4 regions of the Sphingobium sp. KKT206 genome follow, and region 4 is predicted to be linked to each of the others. Evidence: predicted binding sites of a transcription regulator. Region 4 holds the regulator's gene; each other region holds the start of a gene.

Region 1 (7,669 bases), 140 kb from region 4:
TCGATCCTCCCCGTCATTCCCGCGAAAGCGGGAACCCATCTCCCACCCAAACGCCCCTAACCCGACGTCGAGATCGAACCACCACAGCACGGGCAAACACGCCTCTGCTGCCAATTACCGCTTATGCTTACCCCGCTTCGCGCCCACATGCCGGATGTTGATCGGCCGCCCGCGATGGCTGCCCGGCCGTGTCCGGTCGCGCTTCATCGGCCCGCCGCGCGGCGCGGGATGATCGGGCAATTCGAAGCGTAGCGATCCGTTGATCGGGTCCGCTTCGGCCAGCCGTAATTCCAGCCGCTGGCCGACCGTATAGCGATCGCCGCTCTCGACCCCTTCCAGCGCCTTGCCCGCCTCATCATAGAAGAAGCGTTCCGCTCCCATCGTCGATACCGGCACTAGCCCGTCACCACCCAGCCCATCGACCGTAGCGAAGAAGCCGAAATTCTGAACCCCGGTAATCCGCGCCTTGACCAGCTCGCCGACATGGGCGGCCAGGAACGCGGCAACATAGCGATCGACCGTATCGCGCTCGGCCTCCATCGCGCGCCGTTCATGGCCGGAGATCATCTCGCCGACCTTGCCCATATTCTCATAATCCTCCTGGCTCAGCGAGGATCGATCGGGGATGGTCCCGTCCTTGGGCGCGGGCAGTTCCAGCCCATAAGCCCCGACCAGCGCGCGATGGACCAACAGGTCGGCATAGCGGCGGATCGGCGAGGTGAAATGGCTATAGGAGCCAAGCGCCAAGCCGAAATGCCCCATATTCTGCGGGCTATAATAGGCCTGGGTCTGGCTGCGGAGGATCTGCTCCATGATCTGCGGCTTCGCTTCCGCTTCCCCTACCCGCTTGATCAGATGGTTGAAGGTCGCGGGCCGGATTACCTGCCCCAACGCAAATTCGATGTCGAAGGTCGCCAGATATTCCTTGAGCGCGACCAGCTTGTCCCGGCTTGGCGGTTCATGGACGCGGTACATGACCGGTGCCTTCTTCGCTTCCAGCGCTTTGGCCGCCGCGACATTGGCGGCGATCATATAATCCTCGATCAGCATATGCGCGTCCAACCGTTCGCGAACAGCGACGCTGACGATCTTGCCCCATTCGTCCAGCACCACCCGCCGTTCGGGCAAGTCGAGCGCCAATGGCTCACGCGCCAGCCGCGCCTTGTGCAACAAGGCCCAGCAAGCCCAAAGCGGCTTGAGCGCCGTTTCGAGCAATTCATGCTCGCCCGTGCCGTCGATCGCCGCCTGCGCATCCTCATAGGCCATGACCGACGCGACGCGGATCACCGCGCGACTAAAGCGCCAGGCGGTCACCTTGCCCTGCGCATTGATGGTCAGGTGGCACGCCATCGCCGCCCGGTCCTGTCCGGCCCGAAGCGAACACATGTCCGACGATAGCTGATGCGGCAGCATCGGCACGACAAGGTCTGGAAAATAAACGCTATTCCCGCGCTTGCGTGCTTCGCGATCGAGCGCGCTGCCGGGGCGTACATAGTAGCTGACGTCGGCAATCGCGACGATCGCGCGAAACCCACCACTATTGTCCGGGTCGCTGTCCGCTTCCGCCCACACGGCATCATCATGATCGCGCGCATCCACCGGATCGATCGCGACGATCGGCAGATGGCGCAGGTCTTCGCGCTTCTCCTCATGCAGCGGCAGGGCAGCGGCGACCAGCGCCTCTTCCTCGGTTGCTTCGGGAAAGACATGGGGGATGCCATGTTTGTGAATGGCGATCAGGCTGAAGCTGCGCGGGGCGAAGGGGTCGCCCAATATATCGGTCACCCGCGCCGAAATGCGCGGCGGACGACCGGACGGCTCGGCCAGAACGAGGTCGCCCTTCTTGGCGGTGCCGGCATCGCTGATCGGCGTATCCTTGCGAATGCGCTTATCCACCGGGCGCAGCCATAATTTGCCGTCGGCCATCTCTTCGACCACGCCCAGCAGCATTTCGGTCGCCTTGGCGAGCTTCTTCATCGGATGCGCGACCCAGCCGCGCCCCGCTTCCTCGGTCCGCGCCAAGATGCGATCGCCGATGGTCAGCGCGCCGCGCTTGCCGCGCTCCACGATGCGCAGGCGCGGCGCGGGTTGGCCTTCTGCCTCCCACCGTTCGGGCGTAGCGATCAGCGTCGTATCATCGACATCGATGATCCGCAGTACTGTAACCTTGGGCACCCCGCCCAGCTTGTGAAAAGCGCGCGCCGGGCCAAGGTCGATCAGCCCTTCGTCAGCCATATCCTTGAGCAACGCCTTGAGCGCGATCTTCTCCTGCCCCTTGAGGCCGAAGGCCTTGGCGATCTCGCGCTTGCCCGCGGGCTGGTCCGATGTGGTGATGAATTCCATCACCTGATCGCGTGTCGGGAAGCCCGCGGGGCGGACCTTGTCCGGTGTCTTGTGCTTTTGGGTTGATGCCATATCCCTAGCTATAGGGACGCCGTCCGTGTGACGCCAGCCCTGGTCCGAACCGCTGTTCTACTGACCCGTTGCCATCGTTCTTTATTTGTTCTAATCTTCGTGATGGCTATCGAAAAAGGCAGAGGCGCGACCGTCAATGGCGAAAGCCATCGCTTCAATCTGCCGCAGCGCGCGGTAGACGGTGACTGGCTCGATCTGGCCATGCTGGAAGGCGCACTCCCGCGACTCCGCACCGAAGTCACGGTCGAACGACCACGCACCATCATCGCCCGCAATGCCTCACCCGACATCGGTTTCGACCGATCGATCAACGCCTATCGCGGCTGCGAACATGGCTGCATCTATTGTTATGCGCGGCCGAGCCATGCCTATCATGACCTCTCGCCGGGGCTGGATTTCGAAACCAAGCTGTTCGCCAAGCCCGATGCCGCCGCCCTGCTGCGCGCCGAACTGGGCAAGAAAAATTACAGCGTCGCGCCGATCGCGATGGGCACCAATACCGATCCCTATCAACCGATCGAGAAGGATTGGCGGATCACGCGGCAAGTGCTGGAGGTGCTCGTCGAAACGCAGCACCCGACCTTCATCACGACCAAGTCCGACCGCATCCTGCGCGACATCGACCTGCTTGCAGACCTGGCGCGTGACAATCTGGTGGCGGTGATGCTCTCCATCACCACGCTCGACCCCAAGGTCGCCCGCACGCTGGAACCGCGCGCACCCCATCCCGAACGCCGACTGGAAGCAATCGCGCAACTGGCGCAGGCGGGCATTCCCGTGTCGGCCAACATGTCGCCGATCATCCCCGCCATCAACGACCATGAAATCGAAAGCGTGGTCGCCCGCGTCGCAGCGGCAGGCGCGCGAGATATCAACTATATCCTCGTCCGCCTGCCACATGAGGTGGCGCCGCTGTTTCGCGCCTGGCTCGACGCGCATCACCCCGACCGCGCGGCCAAGGTGATGGCCATCATCCGCGACCTGCGCGGCGGGCGCGACAATGATCCCAATTTCGGCATCAGAATGCGCGGCCAAGGGGTATGGGCCGATCTGATCCGCAGCCGCTTCGTCAAGGCGCGGCGGAAGGCGGGCTTTGGCGACGATCGGCTGACCTTGCGCACCGACCTGTTCCACCCACCCGAAGGCGCGCAGCCGCGGCTCTTCTGATCAGCCGACCAGCCGCATGCCCGACCGGCGCGTGCGCGTCTTGTAGCCGTCCGCCTTCACATCCATCCGCTCGAAGCGATGAATGGTCAGACCCCGGATCGCACCGATCGCATCGACCTGATCCGCCCCCAGGCTGAACCTGTCGCCCAGGAAGACGCGCGCCGCCTGGCCATCGCTGACCGGCGCGCGCAGGAAGATTTCGCTGCGTCCGCCTTCGGCCTGCCCCAATATCTCGGCAAGCTTGGCAACCGCCTCGGCCGTTTCCACATCGACCGTCAGTTCCATGCGTGAGGCACTGGCGATCTGGCGGAAGGGTTCCACCCCGCGAACAGTAACACGCGGGGTTTCCTCGCCCGGTAGCCGGTCCAGTTCCACAACCAGCAGGGCGCAATCACCGTCGCGCGCCAGTTCTTCGATCGCCTTGCATGCATCTTCCTCGAAACAACTGGCCTGAAACTGGCCGCTACTGTCGGAGAAGGTCGCGTTGGCGTAGCGCGCCCCGCGCTTGGTTTCGCGCCAGCGCACATCTTCCACCATGGCCGCCATGATGGTCATGACGCGCCCTTCCTCGTTGGGCATGCCCACCGGCTGCTGACAGACCGCGCCATAGCTGCGCGCGCCGCGCGCGTCGGCCAGATGGCGGTAGCGATCGACGGGATGGGCGGAGAAATAGAAGCCGAACGCCTCCTTTTCCTGCGCCATGCGATCGGACACGGTCCAGGCCTGATGCGGCGGAATGCGAACATCAGCATGGGGCGTCTCAACGTCGCCGAACAGGCCACCCTGCCCGCTCTCCCGCGCCTGCGCCGCGCTGACGCCGACGGCCAGGATCGTTTCTGCGGCAGCATGGACTCCCGCACGGTCGGGATGGACATCATCGAACGCCCCCGCCGCCGCCAGGCTTTCCAACTGCCGCCGGTTGAGCAGACGCGGCTCGATACGGTCGGCGAAATCATCCAGCGATTTGAATGGCCCCGCCGCATCGCGCTCCGCGACCAACTGGTCCATCGCCTTCTCGCCCACGCCCTTGAGGCCACCCAGCGCATAGCGCACGGCAAAGCCCAAACGCGGGTCTTCGCCTTCATAAGGGACAGCCTCGACCGAAAAGTCCGCCTGGCTTCGGTTGATGTCGGGCGCAAGGCAGGTCAGCCCCATGCGGCGCATATCATCGACGAAGATCGTCAGCTTGTCGGTCAGATGGATATCGAAAGCCATCGACCCGGCGTAGAATTCCGCCGGATAATGCGCCTTAAGCCAGGCCGTCTGATAGGCGAGCAACGCATAGGCGGCGGCGTGGCTCTTGTTGAAACCATAGCCTGCAAATTTGTCGATCAAGTCGAACAGTTCGTTCGCCTTGGCCTTGGGAATGTCACTCTTGGCGGCGCAGCCCTCGACGAAACGCGAGCGCTGCGCGTCCATCTCCGCCTTAACCTTCTTGCCCATGGCGCGGCGCAACAGGTCGGCGTCGCCAAGGCTGTAGCCCGCCAATATCTGCGCTGCCTGCATCACCTGTTCCTGATAGACGAAGATGCCATAGGTTTCTTCGAGGATCGGTTTCAGCAATATGTGGGGATATTCGATCGCCTCCTGCCCGTTCTTGCGGCGGCCGAACATCGGAATATTGTCCATTGGGCCAGGCCGGTAGAGCGAGACAAGCGCGATGATGTCGCCGAAATTGGTCGGTCGGACGGCGGCGAGCGTCTTGCGCATGCCTTCGGATTCCAACTGAAACACGCCGACCGTGTCGCCACGCTGGAGCAGGTCGTAAACCGCGCTATCGTCCCAGGCGAGCGTATCGAGATCGACCGTCACGCCGCGCGCCGCCAAAAGCTGGACCGCTTTTTGCAGCACCGACAGCGTCTTGAGCCCCAGAAAGTCGAACTTTACAAGGCCAGCGCCCTCGACATATTTCATGTCGAACTGGGTCACGGGCATGTCGGACCGAGGATCGCGATAGAGCGGCACGAGCTGCTGCAAGGGCCGGTCGCCGATCACCACGCCGGCGGCATGGGTGCTGCTGTGGCGGGGGAAGCCTTCCAGCTTCATCGCATAGTCGATCAGCCGTTTGACCTGCGCGTCATTGTCATATTCGGCGCGGAACTCGGCAACGCCGTTCAACGAGCGTTCCAGCGTCCAGGGGTCGGTCGGGTGGTTGGGCACCAGCTTGGCTAGACGGTCGACCTGGCCGTAGCTCATCTGGAGCACGCGGCCGGTATCCTTCAGAACGGCGCGCGCCTTCAGCTTTCCGAAGGTGATGATCTGCGCGACATGATCGACGCCATATTTCTGCTGGACGTAGCGGATGACTTCGCCGCGCCGGGTTTCGCAAAAATCGATGTCGAAGTCGGGCATCGACACACGTTCCGGGTTCAGGAAGCGTTCGAACAGCAGCCCCAGTTGCAGCGGATCGAGATCCGTGATCAGCAGCGCCCAGGCCACGACCGACCCGGCACCCGAACCACGGCCCGGACCCACCGGAATATCATGATCCTTGGCCCATTTGATGAAGTCGGCAACGATCAGGAAATAGCCGGGAAAGCCCATCTGAATGATGATGTCCGTCTCGAACTGGAGCCGGTCGAGATAAGGCTGACGGGCGGCGCTATCGATGATCCCCAGCTTGGCGAGCCGGGCGTCAAGGCCCGCACTCGCTAAGTCGCGCAGCATCCGCGCCTCGCCCTCGATATCGCCAGCGAGGCTCGGAAGGATCGGCTTGCGCTTGGGCGCGGCGACGGCGCAGCGTTGCGCCACGACCAGCGTATTGGCGAGCGCTTCGGGCAGATCCTCGAACAGCCGCTTCATTTCGCCGGTCGGCTTCATCCAGGCGTCGGGCGAACTGGTCCGCCGGTCGGGCATATCGACATAGGCGCTGTCCGCGATGCACAGCATCACATCATGCGCAGCGTGGAAATGCGGCTCGGTAAAACAGGTCGGGTTGGTGGCGACCAGCGGCAAATCGCGCGCATAGGCGAGATCAAGAAGATGGGGCTCGGCCTTGCCTTCGACGGGATCGAGACGGCGGGAGAGTTCGACATAGAGCCGGTCGGGAAATAGCGCCTGCAGCCGGTCGGCATAGGCGAAAGCCGCGTCGGGCTGATCCTCGGCAAAGAGGCGTGCCAACGCCCCCTCCCCGCCTGCGGTCAGCGCGATCAAGCCTTCGGTCCGTCCTTCCAGCACGTCGAGGCCGACATGAGGCACTTCTTCCAGGGGACGGTCGAGATGCGCCATCGAAACGAGCGCGCAGAGATTGTCATAGCCCGTCGCGTCCTGCGCATAGAGGGCGAGCCAGTCATGGACCGCCGACGCATTGGCCGGACGGCCGGGCCGCAAGATGCCGAGCATGGCGCCGATGATCGGCTGCACCCCGTCGCTCTTGCACGCATCGGAAAAGGCCATCGAGCCATAAAGGCCGTTGCGGTCGGTGATGGCGGCGGCGGGAAAACCCAGCGCCTTGGCCTGTTTCGCGATGACCTTGGGATCGATCGCGCCTTCCAGCATGGTGTAGGAGGAGAATATGCGGAGGGGAACGAAAGCGGCATGAGGCATGGCCCCAATATGCACCTGCCGCGATTCGACGCCAGCCCCCTGCGCATCATTCTTCCAAATCGCACAATGATCTTGCCTTCGGGGCGTCCTGCTGGTCAAATTCCGCCACAAACAGGGAGAAGGCCATCATGACGGACATGAACCCGGTTTCCACGCCCCCCGGACTGATCGACAGGGCGAAATCCATATTGCTCAAACCCAAAAGCGAATGGGAGGTCATCGACGCTGAACCTGCCAGCGTCGGTAGCATCTTCATCGGCTATGCGATGATCCTGGCCGCGATACCGCCGCTGGCCGGGCTGATTGGTGGCCAGATGTTCGGCTATGGCGCGCTTGGCATAAGCTTTCGGCCATCGCTGGTCGGCGCCGTTGGCAGCGCCATTGCCCAATATGTCTTTTCACTGATCGGCCTGTTCGTGCTGGCCTGGCTGATTAACTTGCTGGCACCCCGGTTCGGCGGCCAGAAGGATATGATCAAGGCGGTCAAGGTGGCGGCCTATTCGGCGACGGCAAGTTGGCTGGCCGGAATATTCCTGCTGCT
Region 2 (7,669 bases), 1.8 Mb from region 4:
CGTCACCGATCGCGCACATTCGTCCTGCTCGACATTCCCTTGCTGTTCGAAACGGGCGGACAGAAGCGGCTGGCGGGCGTGATCGTGGTGACGGCTCCTGCGTGGAAACAGCGCAAGCGCGTCCTGGCGCGGCCGGGCATGACGGTCGCCAAATTCCGCCAGATCCTGCATCTCCAGACCCCCGACGCGGAAAAGCGTCGTCGTGCCGATCATCTCATCCAGACCGGCACGACCTTTGCCGAAACCCGTGCGCAGGTGCGACGTCTGGTCGCTTGCCTTGGCCGCAAGACAGGCAGATAAGGGTTGGCCCATAGAGTCGATATGAAGAGGGCGATGCGCGAGATTATATTCGATACCGAAACGACGGGATTTGACCCGGCATCCGGCGACAGAATGGTCGAAATCGGTTGTATCGAGCTTATCAATCGTGTGCCCAGCGGTCGGACCTTCCACGCTTATTACAACCCCCAGCGCGACATGCCCGCCGCCGCCGAAGCGGTGCATGGCCTGTCGAGCCATTTCCTGTCGGACAAGCCGCTATTTGCCAGCGGCGTTGCAGACCTGCTCGCCTTTCTGGAGGATAGCCCGTTGGTCGCGCATAATGCGCGGTTCGATTTCGGCTTCCTCAACCATGAATTGCGGCTGTGCGGGCGCGGCGAAGTGTCGCTCGACCGGATGATCGACACGGTGGCGATCGCGCGCACCATGCATCCGGGTGCCAAGCACAGCCTGGACGCGCTCTGCACCCGCTATGGCATCGACCGCAGCCATCGCATCAAACATGGCGCGCTGCTCGACGCCGAATTGCTGGCGCAGCTTTACATCGAACTGACCGGTGGCCGTCAGATCGGCCTGGGTCTGGCACAGGAGGCAGCAAAAGAAGAGGTTGCGGCGGAACTCGCGGCGCAGGTCGCGGTTCGCCCAGTTCGTCCCGCGCGCGTCTTTGCGGCGAGCGCGACGGAGCTGGAACGGCATGGAGCGTTCATCAGAACGCTCGACAAGCCGCTCTGGCTGGAGGGGGCACTGGCGGACTGACAATCCGCCTGCATGCCCCCAGTCAACCGGGCCGTGTCCTGCGGCCCGCAAGAACAAGGAGAAGGCATATGGATATTCGTGTTTCCGGGCATCAGGTCGATACGGGCGAGGCGCTCAAGGAGCATGTCGCGACCCGCATGGAAGCGATTGCCGAGAAATATTTTTCCCGCACAATCTCCGCGCATGTGACCTTTCGACCGGCCCCGCATGGCGCCTTTCACTGCGACATCGTCTGCCATGTGATGACCGGCCTGATCCTCAAAGGCGCGGGCGAGGCGCAGGAAGCGCATCCCGCCTTCGACCAAGCGGCCGAACGGATCGAAAAGCAGCTGCGCCGCTATATGCGCCGCCTGAAGGACCGCCATGGCCAGGCTGTCGCCGCAGAAGCGCAGCGGGTGAGCAGCTTCAACATCGATGATATTGACGGGGCGGGCTATACCATCTTCGCCTCGCCCGCGGATGAAGAGGAACAGGTCGAGGACGCGCCGCTGATCGTCGCGGAAACCCGTGTCGATATTCCCGAAGCGAGCGTGTCGGACGCGGTGATGATGCTGGACCTGCGCAACACCAATGCGCTGCTGTTCGTCAATGCCGGGACGGCGGCCTACAACATGGTCTATCGCCGCCATGACGGGACGATCGGCTGGGTCGAACCGCGCATCCAGGCAAGCTGAGCGCTACCCGGTTCCAAGGGCCGCCTGTTGACCTTGTGGCGCAGGCGGCTTATGGGGCCGGGCTTTAATTCCCTGAGCATAGGCGCATGAAGTCCTGACTGGGCGCGGCTCGGTTGGATCGGACATGTGATGGTGCATTTCAACGATATCGTTTCACCCGACGCGCTCGCCACGGGCCTGTCTGTGAACGGCAAGAAGCAGTTGTTCCAGCGGATCGCGGCGCTCGCCGCCGATGCCTATGGGCTGGACGCGGACATGGTCGCTGACGCGCTGTTCGATCGCGAGCGGCTGGGTTCGACCGGTTTCGGCGGCGGCGTCGCCATTCCCCATGCCAAGATCACAGGTCTCGACAAGATGTGCGGCGTGGTCGTGCTGCTCGATCCGGCGGCGCCATTCGATGCGGTCGATGATCTGCCGGTCGATATCGTCTTTGCGCTGCTGTCGCCGGTCGACAGCGGGGCGGAACATCTGAAGACGCTGGCGCGGGTATCGCGCTATCTGCGTGACGAGGCGCAGGTCGCCCGGTTGCGCGGTGCGCGTTCGACCGGGGCGCTCCATGCCCTGCTGGCCGGTGGCGGGGCGCGTGACGCAGCCTGAGTCCGGCGTACCGGACAGCGGCGAGACCGCGCATTTCCGGGCGCTCGAAAATCTCTATCGTTCCGCGCCGATCAATCGGCTGTTCCGGTCGGAGATCGCGATCAGCGAACCGGGACGCTGCGTCATCGACTTCGACGTCGATGAAAGCCAGTTCCATGCCGCAGGCGCGGTCCATGGCACGGTCTATTTCAAGATGCTGGACGATGCGGCTTTCTATGCCGCCAACAGCCTGGTGAGCGATCGCTTCCTGCTCACCACCGCTTTCAACCTGCTGTTCACCCGGCCGATCGCGCCGGGGCGAATCCGCGCCGAGGGGCGCTGGATCAGCGGCAAGCGCCGAGTCTATGTCGCCGAAGCCAGCCTGGTCGATTCGCATGGCGAAGAGGTCGGACGGGGCACCGGCACCTTCATGCGGTCGCAATTCCCGCTGTCTTCGCTGCCCGGCTATCATGGCTGAACAGCCGCCCGCCCGGCTGACCAGCGCGATGCTGGTCGGCGCGTTGCGACGGCGGGTGGCGGCGGCCGGGGGCTTTGCCACCATCCTGGTCAAAGGCGATGACATAAGCGGCGTGATTCTGGTCCAGACGCTGGAAAAAGGGCAGGAAACCGGGCTGTTCGAGCGGGTGTCGAACTTTTCCGGCGGTCATGCGTTGATGCGCTGTGGACCCGACCCCCAAGAGGGCGCGCAAGCCATGGTTCCCTATATCGAGCGGCGCCGCCGGTCGGACCCCGATCTGTGGGTCATCGAACTCGACATCCCGGAAGCGGAACGGCTCGCCGCTGAAACAATCTGCTGATCGTTGACATATCGCAATGGCCCGTGCAGAGGCCCGCCCACGCTGAACGCGCAGGTTGCCGCAATCGTCCAAGGGGGGCGGGCGCGGTAAACACGCAGACGGGGGGCGGCCGGTCGTCGGACAAAGTGGGTTAAAAAAGACGACGTTTCCGGCCAAGAACCGCATGATTTTGAGTAAAAATGAGTTTTCGTCTAAGAGCTGCGATTATCGCGGCCTTTGCTTTGTCCGCCGCTGCTGCGGTCACGGCATCCGACATGTCGATGGCCGGTGAAGCCATCCCATCTTCGGTGTCCCTGTCCAGGGACAATGCGCTGACCACAGCGCCTTCAGCCGGTGCCAAGCCCGCCGTCACCTTTGCCGCGCCGCGCGAGATCGTGCAGCCGCTGGCTTCGGCCCCTAAGGCCGACAATGTTTCTTCCACCTTCTCCGAGATGCAGGCCGATAGCCTCGCTGCGCTGGTCGATGCCCAAGGCACGCCCGAACAGCTGGATGGCGAGATGCAGTGCCTGGCCGGAGCGGTCTATTTCGAATCCAAGGGCGAAAGCCTGGAAGGCCAGCTGGCCGTCGCGCGCGTGATCATCAATCGCGCCGAGTCCGGCCGGTTCGCGAGCAGCCTGTGCGGCGTCGTCTATCAACCGAGCCAGTTCAGCTTCGTGCGCGGCGGTGGCATGCCGCCGATCCGCACCGAAAGCCGCAGCTGGCGTCAGGCCGTTGCCATTGCGCAGATCGCCATGGCCGACGCTTGGGACAGCCGGGCTGAAGGCGCGCTGTTCTTCCACGCCCGCCGCGTATCGCCAGGCTGGGGCAAGGCCAAGCTGGCGATGATCGACAATCATATCTTCTATCGCTGAGTATTGTGGAATGTGCCGAGGCACATTTGGGTACACATCAAAAAAGGCCGGTTCGGATAATCCGAATCGGCCTTTTCTTTTGTTCCTGCCTTGTTCTATGATTGCGGCATGAACGCTGCGATATCCGACACCTGCTCCCCTTTGACGGACGGCACCGCTTTGGCCGTTGCGCGGGGGACGCTGCGCCTGTTCTTCCGGCACGATATGAGCGGGATCATGGAGGTGCCGCTGCCCAATGGGCGGCGCGCCGACATCATGGCGATCGACGGGGCCGGGCGGCTGACCATTGTCGAGATCAAGTGTAGCCGGGCGGACTTGCTCGGCGACATGAAATGGCCCGATTATTTCGACTATTGCGACCGCTATTTCTGGGCGGTGCCGATGGGGTTCGACGTGACCCTGTTTGATAGCGAAGCGCTATGGCCCGCCCGCACCGGGCTGATCGTTGCCGATCAATATGATGCGGAGCTAGTCCGGCCCGCGCCGATCGAGCCGCTGGCGGCGGCGCGGCGCAAGGCGGAGACGCTGCGCTTCGCCCGGCGCGCGGCACGGCGGCTGACCGCGATCAACGACCCGGATCATGCGGCGGAGATTGGCTGGTAGGGCGTGAATGCGTTCGGATCGTCATGCTGACGAAAGTCAGCATCCATTGGCTCTACCGCTGAGCCTCTCTCCAGGAGAGAGGCTAATGGATTCCGGCTCAGGGCCGGAATGACGGCTATTGTGGGGGCAGCTTAGGGAGTCAGAAAACCGGGCCCTGCACCGGACCGGCCGGCTTGGCCGCTGGCTTGGCGGCGGCGAGCGCTTCGATGAGGCCAGGGGTGCGGTTGTCGCGGGCGGCATAGTCGCGCGCGGACATGCCCGCGATGCTGTCGCGCTTGTCCGGGTTCGCGCCCTGCGCCACCAGCAGGCGGACCAGGCCGAGGTCGCGCAATTGCACGGCGCGGATCAACGGGGTTTCGCCGCTGCCATTCGTCTTGTCGACCTGCGCCTTGTTGGCGAGCAACGTCTGCACGCCTTCCTCGAACCGGCCCTGCACCGCGTCCATAAGCGGGGTGTTGCCATCACTGTCGGTCAGGTTGGGGTTCGCGCCCTTGGCGAGCAGGAAGGACAGCCAGGTCGCGTCGCGGCGCGCGACCACGATATGCAGCGCGTTTTCGCCACTGTTGATGTCGCGGCTGTTGATCACGGTGGAGCCGGGTTTCTGGATCAGGTCAGTGACCTTCTCGCCATCCTTGTCCTTGACGGCCTTCAGGAAATTATAGGCGTCGGAAAATTGCGCCTGCGCCGCGCCGGGCACGAGCAGCGCCGCCGCGATCATGGTCATCATGGCAGAAACAAACCTGGTCTTCATCATCGCGCCCCGTTGCATTTGCAAATCCATCCCTAGCAGGGCATGGCTGGCCACGCCATGAACAAAGCCCGGATGCTCTTCACCCTATCCTGCCTCGCCCTGCTGGCTGCCTGTAATATGGGCGCTGGCGGCAATGCATCAAGCGGGGCATCAAGCGGGGCATCAAGCGGCGACAGCGTGCAGGGCGAACTGGCCGGTGCGCGCATCGGCGCGCCCTTCACCCTGACCGATCAGGACGACAAGCCTGCGCGCTGGGACGACTATAAGGGCCAGTATCGGATCGTCTATTTCGGCTATACCTATTGCCCCGATGTCTGCCCGGTCGATCTGCAGCGGATCATGCAGGCCTTTGCCCAATTCGAGAAGGCCGCGCCACAGCGTGCCGCCAAGGTGCAGCCGATCCTGATCAGCGTCGATCCCGCGCGCGATACGCCCGCTGTCCTAAAAACCTATGTCGCGGCCTTTCATCCGCGCCTCATCGGCCTGACCGGGAAACCCGATCAGATCGCCAAGGTCGCCAAGGATTTCGTCGTCATCTACAATAGCGAGAAGGTCGCGGGGGCGAGCGATTATCTGGTCGGGCATAGCCGCACGCCCTATCTGTTCGATCCCGACGGCAAGCCGGTGGCGCTGGTCCCGGTGGATGATCCCGGCACGCCGGACGTGGACGAGGGCGCGCCGGACAAGGTGCTGGCGTTCTTGCAAAAATGGATCAAGTGACACCCTTCTGGGAAAAGCCGCTCGACAAGCTCGATCGGGCTGAGTGGGAAGCCCTGTGCGACGGGTGCGGCAAATGCTGCCTGCATAAAGCCGAGGATGAGGATAGCGGGCGCATCTATCCCACCAATGTCGCCTGCCGCTTGCTCGACCGGCAAAGCGGCCAGTGCAGCAATTACAAGGACCGCCGCAAATTCGTGCCCGATTGCGTGCGGCTGACTCCGGCCAAGGTGCGCCAGATCAGCTGGCTGCCGCGCACCTGCGCCTATCGGCTGCGCGGGGAGGGGCTGCCGCTGCCCGATTGGCATTATCTGCTGTCCGGCGACCGGGAAGCGGTGCATCGCGCGCGCGAATCGGTGCGGGGGTGGACCGTGGCGGAGGCCGATGCGGGCGACTGGGAGAATCATCTTGTCGACCGGGATATCTGATCCCGACGCCGCGATCCTGATCGATGGCGTGCCGACGCCGGTGCGGGTGCGCCGATCGTCACGGGCGCGCGCCTATCGGCTGACGATCGACGGGACGCGTGGCGAAGTGCGGCTGTCGATGCCGGTACGCGCGAATTTGAAGCGGGCGCTGGGCTGGGCGCAGGATCATGAGGTCTGGGTGCGGCAGCAATTGGCGCGACAACCGGTGCTGACGCCGCTGAGCGATGGCGCGGTCTTTCCGCTGGAGGGGCGCGAGGTGCGCATCTGCTGGGAGGCGGGGGCGAGCCGCACGATCCGGCTGGAGGGTGACCGGCTGCTGCTGGGTGGCGCGGCGGAATCGGTGAGCGCGCGGGTGCTGCGCTGGCTGGTGCGGCGGGCCAAAGCGGTGCTGGAGACCGAGACACAGGAATTGGCGCGCGACCATGGGTTGATCGTCGCATCGGTGGGCGTGGGCGATCCGCGCAGCCGCTGGGGCAGTTGCACATCGTCGGGCGCGATCCGCTATAGCTGGCGGTTGATCCTGTGTCCGCCAGAGGTGCGGCGGGCGACGGTGGCGCATGAACTCGCACACCTGCTGCATATGGACCACAGTCCGGCCTTTCACGCCGCCCATGTGCGCATTTATGGCGCGGACCCGAAGCCCGCGCGCGCCTGGCTGCGTGCGCATGGGGCCGGGCTGCATCGCTATATGGGGTAGGGGGCATGGCGCGTAAGAAACGCTATCTAACGGCCACGATGGCGGACGGCTATGTCAAGACGATCGGGCCTACGGCCGACCCCTTCACCCATTATTGGCGGATCGTCGCCTTGCTCGACAATGGCAAGACCGAGGTGTTCTGGGGCCATGCGCGATCGCTGGCTGAGGCGAAGAAGAAACGCGCGGCGGCCGAGGATGGCGCGCGGATGCGGGGCTGGAAAAGCTATAGTTTCGAGATAGCGGAGTTGGTGGAGACGGTGCCTTAATCCGTGGGTGATTCTAACCTCGGTGTGGCCACACTCCTGATCCGTCGGCGGCGCACATATGCTCGGCGTCGTTGGGATAGGGCAGGCCGCAGGCGCGGCAGGTGCTATAGTCGCCGAGCTTCAGGCCATGGCCCACCGCGACCCGCTCATCGAAGACATAGCAATCGCCCTGCCAGCGGCTTTCGCTCTCCGGCATTTCCTCCAGATAGCGCAATATCCCGCCCTTGAGATGATAGACGTCATCGAAGCCGCG
Region 3 (7,669 bases), 370 kb from region 4:
TAACCGCCATATGGCGCGCAATACGCCCTATGCTGACTGGTTTGCCGCTCTTGACTGACGGGCTTTGCGTACCGGCTTGTCGTTGAGCTTGATCCAGACCGGGGCATGATCACTGGTCTTTTCCCATCCGCGCGGCGCTGTATCGACCTGCGCCCATTCAAGCCTGCTGCGTGCCTTTGCGTTGAGCAGAATATGGTCGATCCGAAGGCCCGCGTTGCGCTCGAACGCCCCGCGCCAATATTTCCAGAAGGTGTAGATGGTCTCATCAGGATGCAATTCGCGCAGAGCATCGCTCCATCCCTGCTCCAGCACATGGCGGTAAGCTTCCCTCACCTCCGGCGCGAAGAGCGCATCATCACGCCACCGCTCGGGCGCATAAACATCCAGATCGGTTGGCATGACGTTGAAATCACCGGCGATGACCACCGGCGCATCTATAGCGACGAGCGAGGCGAGATGGTCGTGAAGTCGCTCGAACCAGCGCAATTTGAAGTCGAACTTGGGTCCAGGGCGTGGATTGCCGTTGGGCAGATAAAGACCAGCCACCAGAACCCCGGCAACCGCCGCTTCGATGTAGCGGCTTTGCGTATCGTCCGGATCGCCGGGCAGCCCGCGGCGCGTCTCGTGAATTTCACCGACACGGCTCAGGATCGCAACGCCGTTCCACTGGCTTTGCCCGTGCCAGACCGCGTCATATCCTGCGTCGCGGATCGCGGTTTCAGGAAATTTATCCTGTGGCGCCTTCAATTCCTGCAGACAGACGATGTCGGGCTCGGCTTCGCCCAGCCATCTTAGCAGGACAGGCAGGCGCCCGTTAATCCCGTTCACATTATAGGTCGCGATCTTCATCGTTGCGTTGACCTAGCTGGCGCGGGAGAGGCATGGGAATGGTTATAAGTCATGGATGATCCACACATCCCTGCGATCAGCCTGGCGCGTCGAGCGCCAACAAATCCTGCTCCTCTGGATGGCGTTCAAAATAGCCGGCGACGAATTCGCATAGCGGCACGACCTTCAATCCCTTCTCCCGCACGTCCGCCAACGCGCCGGCGATCAGCTTGCTGGCAATGCCTTGCCCTTCAAGCGCCTCAGGAACCTGCGTATGCGTGAAGACCAATGCGCCATCGCGCCGTTCATAGGCCGCAATAGCCGTGCCACCATCGACCTTGAGTTCATAGCGGCTCTCGCCTTCATTATCGCGGACGTCCTGCGTCTCAGCCATGCTCGGTTCCTCTTTCTTTCAGGTCTATGCATCGGCGATTTTCGCAGAGCCGGTCGATAGATCGAACAGCTGGACAATGGTGAGGTTCCGCTAGAGCTGTCTGCTGACGAATGCGGCCTGGCCTTTGCGTTCCGATGCCGTGGCAGCCACAAGCCTTGCTGGAAAAGCCGAGCTGCAGCGCTCATGAACAGCAGCTTCACCCGTCATTCATCGCAACATGCTATTTCATTTTCTGTCGCTTCTTCCCCCCTTTGGAGCGGCACCTCCCTGAACTTCGGTCCCGCCGCGAGCCTTGCTCTGGCGGGGCTTTTTTTATGCGTCCCCTGCTTTCATCACGATCGCCTTTTGGGTGTCACCTTGATGATTGCTTGTCTGCACGCGACCACCCAGAGGGTCCAAATGGACCAAGAGACTTCCGAGCTCATCATGCGTGTCATCGCGCGCGCGCCGCAATGGCTTCGCCACGACCTGTCGTCAAAGGACCTCAACGCCCGTGGACGGGCCGAAGAAACACTCGCCGCCATGATCGTCGATGCGCTGTCGCACGGAACGCCGCTGGAGCCGGAAGGTTAAGCTTCGCGTGGGACCCTCCCATGGAGCATCTGTTTCGATGGGACGCCTTCTCCTTCCCGCCCTGCTTGTCGCCGCTGTTCCGACCGCAGCCTGCGCATCGGACAGCGAACAGCTGACCATATATTGCGACGGCGGTCGAACCTTCCTTGCCAAGATCAGCCCGGATGGCGCGCTCGTAACGATCGGGAGACGGACGGTCGCGCTCAGGCCAAGGGACTCATCGCTTGGGCGACGGTTTGAAGCAACAGGCGCTGCCCTGATCATAGATGGCGAGATGGTCGCTTTGGTACTCGATAACGATATCGATTTTCGAAACTGCCGGGTGAACCCGCCTGGTTCCTAGCTTTTGAACGCCGGATGAACTCGTCACCAGCCTGATCTCTCCTGTTTCAAGTGCTGGGAAACAGACATCTGCATCTCTTTGATCGTCCCCGATTCGGAATGCGGACACGGCGAACAGCGACCGAATGATTTGGCGATATCGATCCGGGCATCGCCCCTCGATGCTCTCTCGCGCTCAATATTTTGTGAACGCACGATCGCGTCGCGAAACGATCCAGGGAATCCATGACGTTGGATCCGTCGGATGCCCCAAGCAGGACCTCGTTCACCCCGACACAGGCGCTCGACTAACTTGACAGTCGGGGGAGTCATGGAGAACAGAAAGAGAACACTCTATTAGACCGATGAGACCAAGGAATGCCCCGCAATGCCATCCTCGAGGATTTGCGTTCGTCGATCGCCCATGTGACGGGCGATGGGCACCGTCATGGCGTCCATCCTTTCGGCCTTGACGACATCGACGATCATCTGCCCGGAAATGGTCTTGCAACCGGCGCACTGCATGAGGTTCTGGGCTCTCCCGACATTTGCGACGACGCAGCCGCAACGATATTCATCGCAGGCATATTGGCGCGCATGGAAGGCCCGGTTTTCTGGTGTCTGCGCTGGCGCGATTTGTTCACCCCTGCCCTCGACCTTGCAGGCCTTCATCCTGACCGCCTGACCATCGTCGAGCCTGGCGATGACAAGGGCGCGCTCATTGCGATGGAAGATTGCCTGCGCGTGGCTGGCATCGCCGGCGTTGTGGGCGAGGTTTCAAAGCTCTCGACGACCGCGTCGAAACGGCTTCAGCTTGCTGCCGAAGGGTCCGGGGTGACTGCGTTCATCCTGCGTCGCGCCGCCAAGGCGGACGCACTGATCGAGGGCTCAGCAGCGCAGACACGATGGCGCGTTACGGCGTCACCGAGCACAGATCTGGGCATTCCTGCCCTTGCCCGCCCGCGCTGGTCGGTCGCGCTCGAGCGCGTCCGCGGCGCAGAACCTAAAAGCTGGATAGTGGAGGCCTGCGATGCGCAGGGTCGTCTCGCTCTACCTGCCATACTGGTCGACAGACCGGATCAGCAGGAAGCGTGGCGTATCGCCGTCTGAGGCGAACGCAGCGCCATCCCGGCCGCCGCTTGTCACGGCCATAGAATCGCACGGTCGCAAGCTGATCGCGGCGGTGGACGTGCTTGGCCGCAGCCTTGGCATCATGCCCGGCATGAGCGTCACCAAGGCAAGGACCATCGTGCCCGATCTTGACGTGCTCGATGCAGACGAAGCGGCCGACGCGCAAGGGCTTGAGCGGCTAGCTCTATGGGCAGGGCAGCGCTACGCCCCCTTCGTCGCGGTCGATTACCCCGATGGCCTATGGCTCGACATCAGCGGATGCGGCGAACTGTTCGGCGGCGAGGAAGCGCTGGTCAAGGACCTGTTCCGCCGGGTGAACGGCTCGGGCCTTACAGCACAGATCGCTGTTGCTGACACGGCGGGCTGCGCGCATGCGGTCGCTCGCCATGTCCCTGCCGGTCGCCCGGTTATCATTGTTCCTGGAGACCAGAAGAAGGCGGTCGGCCTTCTACCCCTTGCCGCCCTGCGCATCCCGGCAAAAGTGGCAAGCGATCTGCACAAGATGGGCTTCACCCGGATCGAGCAACTCATTGCCGAGCCGCGCGGTCCCATTGCGCGCCGCTACGGACATGAACTCTACTGCCGCCTCGACCAGGCGCTTGGCCATGCGCCAGAGGCGATGGCGCCGATCTTCCCGCCATCACTGCCCCAGGCGCGCCGCGGGCTTCTTGAACCCATCGGTACGGCCGACGCCATCGCGAAGGTCATCAGCGATCTCACCGAGGACATTTGCGCTGCGTTGATGCGGGACGGCACCGGCGCGCGGCGCCTCGACCTCCATTGCGAACGGGTCGATGGCCGATATCAGTCTGTCAGGATCGGGATGGCGTCTCCTACAAGGGATGCTCGCCATCTGACAAAGCTCCTGGTTCCCAGGATCGAGCGGATTAATCCAGGCCTTGGAATCGAGACCATGATCCTGATCGCGCCGATCGTTGAACCGCTCCGCAGCGCACAGGCTGATCTTGCAGGCGATGCGCGTCGCGGCCCGGACCTTGGTGCCCTTATCGACGCGCTGGCGAACCGTTTCGGCCGAGACCGGCTGTACGGCACGACGCCCTGCTCGTCCGCCATGCCCGAACGAACGGTCAAGCGCACAATGGCGCTGCGCGAGGGCGCGGATCGGCGCTGGAACGCTGTCCTGCCGCGCCCGGGCCGCATGATAGAACCGCCCGAGCCAATCCAGGTGATCGCGATGATGCCCGACCATCCGCCTGCCCAGTTCGTCTGGCGGGGCAAGCGGCGCAAAGTCGTCCAGGCCGATGGCCCCGAACGCCTCCAGGGCGAATGGTGGCGCGACAAGGGGCTGGAAGCCGATACCCCCTATCTCGTGCGCGACTATTTCCAGGTCGAGGTCGAGGGCGGCGGGCGCTACTGGCTGTTTCGCTTGGGCGACGGCCAATGGTCGTCGACCGGGCCGATGGCCTGGTTCATCCATGGCGCCTTCGCATGAGCCTTGCCGATCAGCGCTATGTCGAGTTGCAGGTGACGAGCCATTTCAGCTTCCTGCGGGGTGCATCCTCGCCTGAGGAACTCCTGACCGCCGCCGCCATGCTGGGCCTGCCGGCGATCGGCATCGTGGACCGCAACAGTCTGGCGGGATTGGTGCGCGCCTGGGACGCTGGCCGTTCGACGGGCGTGCGCGTCATCAACGGCTGCAGGCTGGATCTTTACTGTGGCACTGGTCTGCTTGTCTATCCCACAGACCGCGCTGCCTATGGTCGCCTTTGTCGTCTGCTGACGCTCGGCAAATCACGCGCCGGCAAAGGGGGCTGCGCACTCCATTGGGATGATGTCGCGACATGGAGCGAGGGACTGATCGCCATCCTTATCCCCGATAGCGACGACGCAAAAACGCAAGCGAACCTCGTCAGCCTCTCATCCATCTTTCAGGAACGCAGCTATCTCGCGCTGACCCTGCAGCGGCAGCCCGGCGACGCGTTACGGTTGCGGCGCCTGACACAGATGGCACAGCAGGCGCACGTCGCGACCGTCGCCACCGGCAATGTCCTCTACCACACCCCCGAGCGCCGAATGCTGCAGGATGTCCTGACCTGTATCCGCGAGAAATGCACGATCGACGATCTGGGCGAGCGACGCGAGCAGATCGCAGACCGGCACCTCAAGGACGCCGACGAGCTGGACCGGCTGTTCGAGCGCTATCTTGGGGACACAGAGCCAGTTCGGCGAAGTGTCGCTATCGCCGAGCAATGCCGCTTCTCCCTTGAGGAGTTGCGTTATCAATATCCTGATGAAATCGGTAAAAGCGGGCGTACACCGCAGCAGGAACTGGAGCGCCTTACCTGGGCAAAAGCCCCTGCCCGCTATCCAGACGGCATTGACGACAAGACAAGAGCCCAGCTGGAGCATGAGCTGCGTCTCATCGCCCAGCTCGATTACGCACCCTATTTTCTGACGGTCCACGCGATCGTCAATTTTGCGCGCTCGAAAGACATTTTGTGCCAGGGCCGGGGATCGGCCGCGAACTCGGCGGTCTGCTACTGCCTTGGCATCACCTCGATCGATCCGGTGCGCACCGAACTGCTGTTCGAACGGTTCGTGAGCGCTGAGCGACGCGAGCCCCCCGATATCGATGTCGATTTTGAGCATGAGCGGCGAGAGGAAGTGATCCAGTGGATCTACGAGACCTATGGCCGCAACCATAGCGCGCTGACTGCCGTCATCTCCCGCTTCCGCACCAAAGGCGCGATCCGCGAGGTGGGCAAGGCGCTCGGGCTTTCGACCGACGTCACCGATGCACTGTCAGGGCAGGTCTGGGGGTGGAGCCGCGAGGGTGTGCAAGACCGCCATGTCGCCGAGCTCAATCTTGATATGTCCGATCGCCGTCTTGCGCTGACGCTCGACCTGTCGCGTCTGCTCATAGATACGCCGCGCCATTCCTCGCAGCATCCTGGCGGCTTTGTGCTGACGCGCGATCGGCTCGACGAGTTGGTGCCGATCGAACCTGCCCGCATGGATGATCGCCAGATCATCGAATGGGACAAGGATGATATCGACCTCATGGGGTTTATGAAGGTCGATGTGCTGGCGCTGGGGATGCTCAGCTGCATGCGACGCGGCTTCGATATTCTGCGCGCGGAGAAGGGCATCCATCTCGACCTCGCCACGATACCGGCAGAAGATCCTGCAACCTATGCGATGATCCGCAAGGCTGACACGCTTGGCGTCTTCCAGATCGAGAGCCGGGCGCAAATGGCGATGCTGCCGCGGATCAAGCCAAGGACATTCTATGACCTGGTCGTCGAGGTCGCCATCGTGCGGCCTGGCCCCATCCAGGGCGACATGGTCCACCCTTATCTCAGGCGCCGCGAAGGCAAGGAAGAGGTCAGCTATCCCAAGCCGGAGCTGCGCCGGGTCCTCGAAAAGACGCTCGGCGTCCCGCTCTTTCAGGAGCAGGCGATGCGGGTCGCAATTGAGTGCGCCGGTTTTACCGCTAGCGAGGCGGATCTTTTGCGGCGGGCGATGGCGACGTTCAAGCTGACCGGCGGGGTCAGCCATTTTCGCAACAAGCTCATCGGCGGCATGGTCGAGCGCGGCTATGAGCAGGCTTTTGCCGAACAGACCTTCAAGCAGATCGAAGGCTTTGGCTCCTATGGATTCCCCGAAAGCCATGCGGCCAGCTTCGCGCTCATCGCCTATGCCTCCTCCTGGCTCAAATGCCATCATCCAGATGTATTCTGTGCGGCGTTGCTGAACGCTCAGCCCATGGGCTTCTATGCGCCAGCCCAAATCGTCCGCGACGCACGCGAACATGGCGTTGAGGTCCGTCCGGTCGATGTGAACCATAGTCGCTGGGACTGCACGCTTGAAGAGGGGAACCGGCGGTACAAGGCCGTGCGCCTTGGGCTGCGCATGGTCCGCGATCTTGCCAATCTGGACGGCGCGGCGATCGTCTCGGCCCGTGGCGCAGAGCCCTATGCTTCAGTGGAAGAAATCCAGCGCAGAGCCGGCGTGGGTGCTGGTGCGCTCGATCGGATCGGCGATGCTGATGGCTTCGGGTCGCTCCGGCACAGCCGTCGCACTGGCCTGTGGGATGTGAAAGGGTTGCGAGACAGCCCCCTACCCCTTTTTGCCGCAGCAGACGAGCGCGAGGGGAAGCTCCGCGCTGAAGCGGTCGAACCCGAGGTCGCGCTCTCGCCGATGGCGGAAGGCCAGGAGGTAGTGGAAGACTATCGCAGCTTCGCGCTATCGCTCCGCGCCCATCCGGTAACCTTTCTCAGGGAGGATTTGGCAGCGAGGAAGATGGTCCCGTGCGCGGCGCTTTCTGACATCCGCGATGGTCGCTGGGTCAATCTTGCAGGGATCATCATGGTGCGGCAGCGCCCCGGCTCTGCCAAGGGCATCATGTTCATCACTATCGAGGATGAAACCGGGATCGCAAATCTTGTCGTCTGGACCAAA
Region 4 (7,669 bases):
CATACCCTATATTGCCCGCACGACGAAAAACGGCGCCCCTTTCGGAGCGCCGTTTCGTGTTTCAGCCTCAGCCCGGATCAGCGCTTGTCGACGGGCACATAGTCGCGCTGCGTCGGGCCGGTGTAGAGTTGGCGCGGACGGCCGATCTTCTGCGCTGGGTCGGAGATCATTTCGTTCCACTGCGCCACCCAGCCGACGGTGCGGGCGAGGGCGAAGAGGACGGTGAACATCTCGGTCGGGAAGCCGATCGCCGACAAAATCACGCCCGAATAGAAGTCCACATTGGGGTAAAGCTTCTTTTCGATGAAATAGGGATCGTTGAGCGCGATCTGCTCCAGTTCCTTGGCGACGTCGAAGACGGGATCGTTGACGCCCAGCTTCTCCAGCACGTCCTTGGCGGTCTTCTGCATGACCGTCGCGCGCGGATCGTAATTCTTGTAGACGCGATGGCCAAAGCCCATCAGGCGGAACGGATCGTCCTTGTTCTTGGCGCGGGCGATATATTCCGGGATCTTGTCGACGGTGCCGATTTCGCGGAGCATGTTGAGCGCGGCTTCGTTCGCGCCGCCATGCGCCGGACCCCACAGGCAGGCGATGCCCGCCGCGATGCAGGCGAAGGGGTTGGCGCCCGAAGACCCTGCCAGACGCACGGTCGAGGTCGAGGCGTTCTGTTCATGGTCGGCATGGAGGATGAAAATCTTGTCCATGGCGTCCACGATCACCGGATCGGGGATATATTCTTCCGCCGGGACCGAGAAGGTCATGCGCAGGAAATTGGCGGTGTAGGACAGGTCGTTGCGCGGATAGACGAAGGGCTGGCCCACCGAATATTTATACGCCATCGCCGCGATCGTCGGCATCTTGGCGATCAGACGGTGGCTGGCGATCTTGCGCTGCAGCGGATCGTTGATGTCGGTCGAGTCATGATAGAAGGCCGACAGGGCACCGACCACGCCGCACATGATCGCCATGGGATGCGCGTCGCGACGGAAGCCGCGATAGAAGGTGGTGAGCTGTTCATGCACCATGGTATGGCGCGTGATGGTGGTGATGAAGTCGTCCAGCTCGGTCTTGGACGGCAATTCGCCGTTCAGCAGCAGGTAACAGACTTCCATGAAGCTGGATTCTTCGGCCAGCTGGCCGATCGGATAGCCGCGATGCAGCAAAACGCCTTCGTCGCCATCGATATAGGTCAGGCCGGATTCGCAGCTCGCCGTCGAGGTGAAGCCCGGATCATAGGTGAACATGCCGGTGTTGGCGTACAGCTTGCGAACGTCGATGACCTGGGGACCGACCGAACCGTCCATGACGGCATAGTCTTTCGTCGCTCCTCCGACGGTCAAAGTGGCATTATTATCCAACATATTGTTCTCCTTGAGTGCCATCAACTTAACCGTGCGTGCCCACAGCGGTCAGCCGTTCCAAGCTTTCCTCTTTCCCCAACAGGAAGAGGACATCGAAAATCCCCGGCGAGACGGTGCGCCCGGTGAGCGCGGCCCGCAAAGGCTGCGCAACCTTGCCCAGTGCCAGACCGGCATCCTCTGCCACGCGGCGTATCGCGTCTTCGATCGCTTCGACCGTCCAGACAGGCGTGGTCGAGAGAGCGTCGGCGGTCTTTGCCAGCAGCGCGCGTGCCGATTCGTCTAGCAGAGCCGACGCCTTTTCGTCAAAATCGAGCGGGCAATTTTTGAACAGAAATTCAGCGCCCTCCGCAATTTCGTTAAGCGTTTTGGCGCGGGGTTTGAGCGAAGCCATCGCCTCGCCCAAAAGTGCTAGACCAGTGTCCGGCAATGGCTTGCCCAGCCGGGCTTCTACGCGGGGCGCCACTAGTGCAGCCAGGCGGGCATCATCGGCTTCGCGCAGATAATGGCCGTTAAGATTCTCCAGCTTCTTGATGTCGAAGCGCGACGGCGAGCGGCCGACGCCCGCAATATCGAACAGTTCGATGGCGCGGGCGGTGGGGATGAATTCCTCGTCGCCATGGCCCCAGCCCAGGCGCAGCAGATAGTTCAGCACCGCTTCGGGCAGCATCCCCATCTCGTCGCGATAGGCGTCGACGCCGAGCGCGCCATGGCGCTTCGACAATTTCGCTCCGTCCGATCCGTGGATCAGCGGGATATGCGCGTAGATCGGCTCTTCCCATTCCATCGCGCGGAGGATGCACAGTTGGCGGAAGGCGTTGTTGAGATGATCGTCGCCGCGAATGACATGGGTGACGCCCATGTCATGATCGTCCACAACCACGGCCAGCATGTAAGTGGGCGTGCCGTCCGACCGCAGCAGGATCATGTCGTCCAGCTCGGCATTCTGCACAACGACGCGCCCCTGGACCGCATCCTCGATCACTGTCTCGCCTTCGCGTGGTGCCTTGAGGCGGATGACGAAGGGGGCACCTTCGGGCGCCTCTTCGGGTGCGCGATCGCGCCAGCGGCCATCATAGCGCATCGGCTTCTTGGCGGCGCGCTGTTCTTCACGGAGCGCGGCCAGTTCTTCCGGCGTGGCATAGCATTTATAGGCATGGCCGCCCGCCAGCATGGCGTTGGCGACTTCGGCATGGCGCGGTGTCCGCTCGAACTGGAACACGGGCGGTTCATCGCCGCCAAGGCCAAGCCAGTCCAGCCCGTCGAAGATCGCGGCGACCGCTTCCTCGGTCGAACGGGCGCGGTCGGTATCCTCGATCCGCAGCAGGAACTTGCCGCCATGATGACGGGCGAACAGCCAGTTGAACAAGGCGGTGCGGGCACCGCCGATATGGAGGAAGCCTGTTGGCGAGGGGGCGAAACGGGTCACCACCGGCTTGTTCATTCCCGTTGCGTTCACCGCCATATTGCCTGACATTCGCCCTTCTGATCCATGGATGCGATGCCCCCTAGCATGGCTTTCGAGCCACGACAAACCTCCCTTATGGTCGAGGTCGCCACACGCCTGCGCGCCGGGTTTACAGGGGTGGAGCGCTGGCTGGAGAAAGAGCGGGAGCAGGTGCCGCTTTGGGCGCCGATCGCCTTGGGAGTGGGCATCGCGACCTGGTTCGCGTTGCCGCACCGGATGGCGTGGCTGGCCTTTTGCTGCGGTGCGTTAGCGCTGGGCTGTGTGGGGGTTTTGCTGCCCGAAGGCGCGCGGTTGCGGCGGATGATGGTGGCGGGCGGGGTGCTGGCCTGCATGGGGTGTGTTCTCATCTGGGGGAAGGCACTGATGCTGGGGGAGCCGCCGCTGGCGCGGGCGACGTTCGTGCAGGTCACGGGCGATGTCCTGTCGGTGCGTGCGGTTCCGGCGCAGCAGATGGTGCGGGCGATGCTGCGGCCGGTCGGCGCGCCGACCCTGCCGCAAGTCATCCGGGTCAATATCGCGGAGAGCGACGTGCCCGATGGGTTGGGCGAGGGTGCGCGGATTCGCTTTCGGGTGCGGTTGATGCCGCCAGCGCCGCCCAGCGTGCCGGGGGGCTGTGATTTTGCCGCACGGGCCTATTTCCAGGGCATAGGCGCGACCGGCAAGGCGCTGAAGCCGATCGAGATGGTGCGGCCTGCCACAGGTGCGCCGCGGCTGCGGGCGCGGTTGTTTACGCATATTGCCGGACAAGTAGACGATCCGGCGAAGGGCATCGCAATCGCACTGGCGACCGGCGATCAGGGGGCCATTGCCGAGGTGGATGCCGAAGCGATGCGCAATAGCGGGTTGGCGCATTTGTTGTCGATCAGTGGGTTGCATGTGACGGCGCTGATCGGGGCTGTCATCTTTCTGTTGATGCGGGTGATGGCGCTCAGCCGCCGGGCGGCGCTCAACTGGCCTTTGATGCTGATCGCGGCCACGGGGGGCGCGCTGGCGGGGGTCGGCTATACGTTGCTGACGGGGGCGGAGGTGCCGACTGTGCGGTCCTGCATCGCGGCGCTGCTGGTGCTGGGCGGTCTAGCGATGGGGCGGGATGCGATCACGCTGCGGCTGGTGGCGACGGGTGCGCTGATCGTGCTTATCATCTGGCCCGAAGCGCTGGTCGGGCCGAGCTTTCAGATGAGTTTTGCCGCCGTCACGGCGCTGGTGGCCTTGGCCGAACATAAGCGATTCCGAGCCTTTGCCGCCGCGCGGGACGAGGCGCGTTGGCGCAAGATCGGCCGGATGCTGTTGGTGACATTGGCCACGGGCTTCGTCATCGAACTGGTGCTGATGCCGATCGCGCTGTTCCATTTTCACAAGGCGGGCATGTTGGGGGCTTTTGCCAATATCGTCGCGATTCCGCTGACCACCTTTGTCGTGATGCCGCTGGAGGCGCTGGCCTTGCTGTTCGATCTGGTCGGCCTCGGCGCGCCTTTCTGGTGGTTGACGCAGAAGGCGCTGACGGTGCTGTTGATGATCGCCCATGGGGTGTCGGCCAGTCCTTGGGCGACGATGTTGACGCCGTCGGTGCCGCCGTTCGTTTTTGCAGGGATGATGGCGGGGCTGCTCTGGTGTTTGCTGTGGCGCAGCCGGTGGCGTTGGCTGGGATTGGGGCCAGTGGCGGCGGGCGTCATAGCCATATTGCTGCTGTCGCCGCCCGACATTTTAGTGACCGGCGATGGCCGTCATGTCGCGGTGCGCACGCCCGATGGGCGCATGGCGATATTGCGCGCGGGGGCGGGCGACTATGTGCGCGATGTGTTGTCGGAGAGCGCGGGCTATGACGGGACGTTGGAACCGATTGCGCGACTGCCGCAGGCGCGCTGTTCGGATGATCTATGCGCGGTCGGTTTGATGGCGGCCGGGCGGCGTTGGCAGTTACTCATAACCCGCAGCTTTATGCTGGTGGACCGCGTGACCTTCGCCCGCGATTGCGCGGCGGCGGACATCGTGATTGCCGATCGTGGCCTGCCGCGCTGGTGCCGCCCGCGCTGGCTCAAGATCGACCGCCGCCTGTTGGCGCGAACCGGCGGCATGGCCATCGATCTGGACCATGCCACCATTCGCACGGTGCGTCAGGCTGGGGACGCCCACCCCTGGATGGTGCCGCCCCCTAAGCGATCGCGCCGCTATTATCCGTCGAAACCGCGCCCGTTGTATGCGCGGCCCCGATCTCAATTATAGCGGCGCAGCAGCCCGGCGAGCTTGCCCTGAATCTGGACTTGGCGCGGGTCGTAGATTTGCGGTTCATAGGCGCTGTTGGCCGGGTCGAGACGGACCCTTTGCCCTTCGCGGCGGAAATATTTGAGCGTGGCTTCATTCTCGTCGATCAGGGCAACGACGATCTGACCTTCGCGCGCGACTTCGGTCCGTTGGATCAGCGCGAAGTCACCGTCGAGAATGCCAGCCTCCATCATCGAATCGCCGGATACTTCCAGCGCATAATGGTCGCCTGCGCCAAGGAGCGCGGCAGGAACGGACAACATCGTTTGCCCTTCCATCGCTTCGATCGGGACGCCTGCCGCGATCCGGCCGTGCATCGGGATTTCGATCACGTCGTTGGCGGCAATGAGTTGTGGTGCCGACACCTGCGGTTTGGGCGCGATGACCGGGGCCGGGATGCGGTGCATGGCATCGGGCAGCTTCAAGACTTCGAGCGCGCGCGCGCGATTGGGCAGGCGGCGGATGAAGCCGCGTTCTTCGAGCGCATTGATCAGGCGGTGAATGCCCGACTTGGAGCGCAGATCCAGCGCATCCTTCATCTCCTCGAAAGAGGGCGACACGCCGCCTTCTTCCAACCGGGTTTGAATGAAGCTCAGCAATTCCTGCTGTTTGGGCGTCAACATGGCTGCGGTCCTCCGTGGAACGTATAAGGAACGCATAGGAAACAGATGAAGGTTAGTCAAGCGTCGGGTGGATCAGGGCAGGGGCAGAATTTGCACCGTGTCGCCGGTGGCGGCGGGGGGGGAAGCGGCGGGGCGGCGGATCAGGCAGTCGGCCAGGGCCATGGCGGCGGTGGCGGCGCTGTCTTGCGATGTGACCGAGACGATGCCGCCGTCGCTGCGGAAGGCGCGCAGATAATCGTCGCGGTCGCCGGTGGCGGGGAGGGGGGATGCGAGGCGGGCTTCGTGAAGGGGGGGGAGCGGAGCGCTTGCGCCTGCCATATGGCGAACCAGCGGGAGCAGGAACAGCGTGCCGGTGACGAAGGCGGAGACGGGATTGCCGGGCAGGCCCAGGAACAGCGCATCGCCGATCCGTCCGGCCATCAGCGGCTTGCCGGGGCGCATTGCGATCTTCCAGAAATCGAGCGTGCCGCCGGCTTGTGCGAGGGCGGGGCGGACCATGTCATGATCGCCGACCGATGCGCCGCCGGTCGAGACGATGATGTCGGCCTGGCGGGCGCGATCGAGCGCGTTCACCATGGCGTTGAGATCGTCGGCTACGATGCCGAGGTCGATGACCTCGCAGGGCAAGGCGGCCAGCATTGCGACGAGCATGGGGGCGTTGGAAGAGGGGAGAGCGCCCGGCGGGGTTGGTGCGCCGGGCGGCACCAGTTCGTCGCCGGTCGAAAGCAGCGCGATCTTGGGCCGCTGTCTGACGGGCAAGTGACCGTGGCCGCCCAGTACGGCCAGCGCGATCTGGGTCGGGCCGAGCCGTGAGCCTGCTTTGAGCAGGGGGGTGCCTTTTGCGAAGTCCGACGCGGCGGGGCGGACATGGCGACCGGGGGGAAGCGGGGCGGCGGTGGCGGTGAGGCTGTCGCCGTGGCGGGTCGCATTTTCCTGGATCAGGATGGCGTCGGCCCCTTCGGGCAAGGGCGCGCCGGTGAAGATGCGGCAGGCTTCGCCCGGAGCAAGGGGCGGTGGCGGTGTGCCGCCTGCGCTGCTGATCATGGTGACGCGCCAGGGGCCGGGAGCCTCCGCGGCGCGCACGGCATAGCCATCCATGGCGCTAAGGTCGGCCCAAGGCTGGGCGCGCTGCGCGAGGATATCGTGGGCGAGCCAGCGACCGGCGCAGGCCGTCACTGACACGTTTTCGGCGGGCAGCCGCTCGGCCAGTGCGAACAAGCGGGCTTGCGCCTCCGCAACCGGCAGCAGGCTCATGGCCTGTGCCAGTCGCCCGACTTGCCGCCGGTCTTGCTGAGCAGGCGGACGCCGTCGATGACCATTGCTTTGTCGATCGCCTTGGCCATGTCGTAGATGGTGAGCAGAGCGACGGAGGCGGCGGTCAGCGCTTCCATCTCGACGCCGGTCTGGCCTGCGGTGCGGGCGGTGGCGGTGACGCGGACGCCAGTATCGTCCAGGTCGAAATCGATCGTCACGGCGCTGAGCGCGATCGGGTGGCAGAGCGGGATGAGATCGGCGGTGCGCTTGGCCGCCATGATGCCCGCGACCCGCGCGACGGCGAGGACGTCGCCCTTCTTGACCAGGCCCGCGAGGATGGCGGCGGCGGCCTCCTCGCTCATCTCGATCCGTCCGTCCGCCACGGCTTCGCGCGCGGTCACGGCTTTCGCCGACACGTCGACCATGCGGGCTGCGCCGTCTGGGTCGAGATGGGTGAGGTCGCTCATGCGCCGGTCAGCAGGTGGCGAGTGGCGGCTTCGACATCGGCCTGTCGCATCAATGTTTCCCCGACGAGGAAGCAGCGGACGCCATGGTCGGCCATGGCGGTGAGGTCGGCATGGCCGGTCAGGCCGCTTTCGGCGACGAAGGTGCAGCCTTCGGGAGCTTTGCCCACCAGTTCGTAGGTGCGGGCGAAGTCGACGGTGAAGTCGCGCAGGTCGCGATTATTGACGCCGATCAGG

What was found. Region 4 encodes LexA, which represses DNA repair genes until DNA is damaged. Its sites were predicted from a motif close to GTTCCNCNCTTGTTCT; they were not measured.
Region 1: the regulator LexA is predicted to act here: its motif matches at 2,492-2,507, upstream of ACZ2HM_RS05285 (PA0069 family radical SAM protein).
Region 2: the regulator LexA is predicted to act here: its motif matches at 4,036-4,051, upstream of ACZ2HM_RS14080 (MmcB family DNA repair protein).
Region 3: the regulator LexA is predicted to act here: its motif matches at 2,452-2,467, upstream of ACZ2HM_RS02985 (ImuA family protein).

Annotation. Positions count from the first base shown of each region.
Region 1 is NZ_CM145764.1:1,128,601-1,136,269, forward strand. It holds gene rnr (ribonuclease R) at 115-2,415, opposite strand; gene ACZ2HM_RS05285 (PA0069 family radical SAM protein) at 2,518-3,582, shown strand; gene dnaE (DNA polymerase III subunit alpha) at 3,583-7,128, opposite strand; gene ACZ2HM_RS05295 (Yip1 family protein) at 7,257-7,669, shown strand, end outside.
Region 2 is NZ_CM145764.1:2,905,648-2,913,316, reverse strand. It holds gene coaE (dephospho-CoA kinase) at 1-300, shown strand, start outside; gene dnaQ (DNA polymerase III subunit epsilon) at 334-1,035, shown strand; gene hpf (ribosome hibernation-promoting factor, HPF/YfiA family) at 1,104-1,709, shown strand; gene ACZ2HM_RS14100 (PTS sugar transporter subunit IIA) at 1,839-2,306, shown strand; gene ACZ2HM_RS14095 (PaaI family thioesterase) at 2,266-2,763, shown strand; gene ACZ2HM_RS14090 (DUF1491 family protein) at 2,756-3,103, shown strand; gene ACZ2HM_RS14085 (cell wall hydrolase) at 3,283-3,954, shown strand; gene ACZ2HM_RS14080 (MmcB family DNA repair protein) at 4,063-4,557, shown strand; gene ACZ2HM_RS14075 (ankyrin repeat domain-containing protein) at 4,697-5,284, opposite strand; gene ACZ2HM_RS14070 (SCO family protein) at 5,351-6,028, shown strand; gene ACZ2HM_RS14065 (YcgN family cysteine cluster protein) at 6,016-6,453, shown strand; gene ACZ2HM_RS14060 (M48 family metallopeptidase) at 6,410-7,150, shown strand; gene ACZ2HM_RS14055 (hypothetical protein) at 7,156-7,416, shown strand; gene trhO (oxygen-dependent tRNA uridine(34) hydroxylase TrhO) at 7,430-7,669, opposite strand, start outside.
Region 3 is NZ_CM145764.1:617,105-624,773, reverse strand. It holds gene ACZ2HM_RS03005 (hypothetical protein) at 1-58, shown strand, start outside; gene xth (exodeoxyribonuclease III) at 28-849, opposite strand; gene ACZ2HM_RS02995 (GNAT family N-acetyltransferase) at 926-1,222, opposite strand; gene ACZ2HM_RS02990 (hypothetical protein) at 1,406-1,795, shown strand; gene ACZ2HM_RS02985 (ImuA family protein) at 2,495-3,226, shown strand; gene ACZ2HM_RS02980 (Y-family DNA polymerase) at 3,147-4,700, shown strand; gene ACZ2HM_RS02975 (error-prone DNA polymerase) at 4,697-7,669, shown strand, end outside.
Region 4 is NZ_CM145764.1:991,070-998,738, forward strand. It holds gene gltA (citrate synthase) at 78-1,364, opposite strand; gene gltX (glutamate--tRNA ligase) at 1,390-2,838, opposite strand; gene ACZ2HM_RS04690 (ComEC/Rec2 family competence protein) at 2,905-5,052, shown strand; gene lexA (transcriptional repressor LexA) at 5,043-5,714, opposite strand; gene ACZ2HM_RS04700 (molybdopterin molybdotransferase MoeA) at 5,787-6,968, opposite strand; gene moaC (cyclic pyranopterin monophosphate synthase MoaC) at 6,965-7,435, opposite strand; gene trpC (indole-3-glycerol phosphate synthase TrpC) at 7,432-7,669, opposite strand, start outside.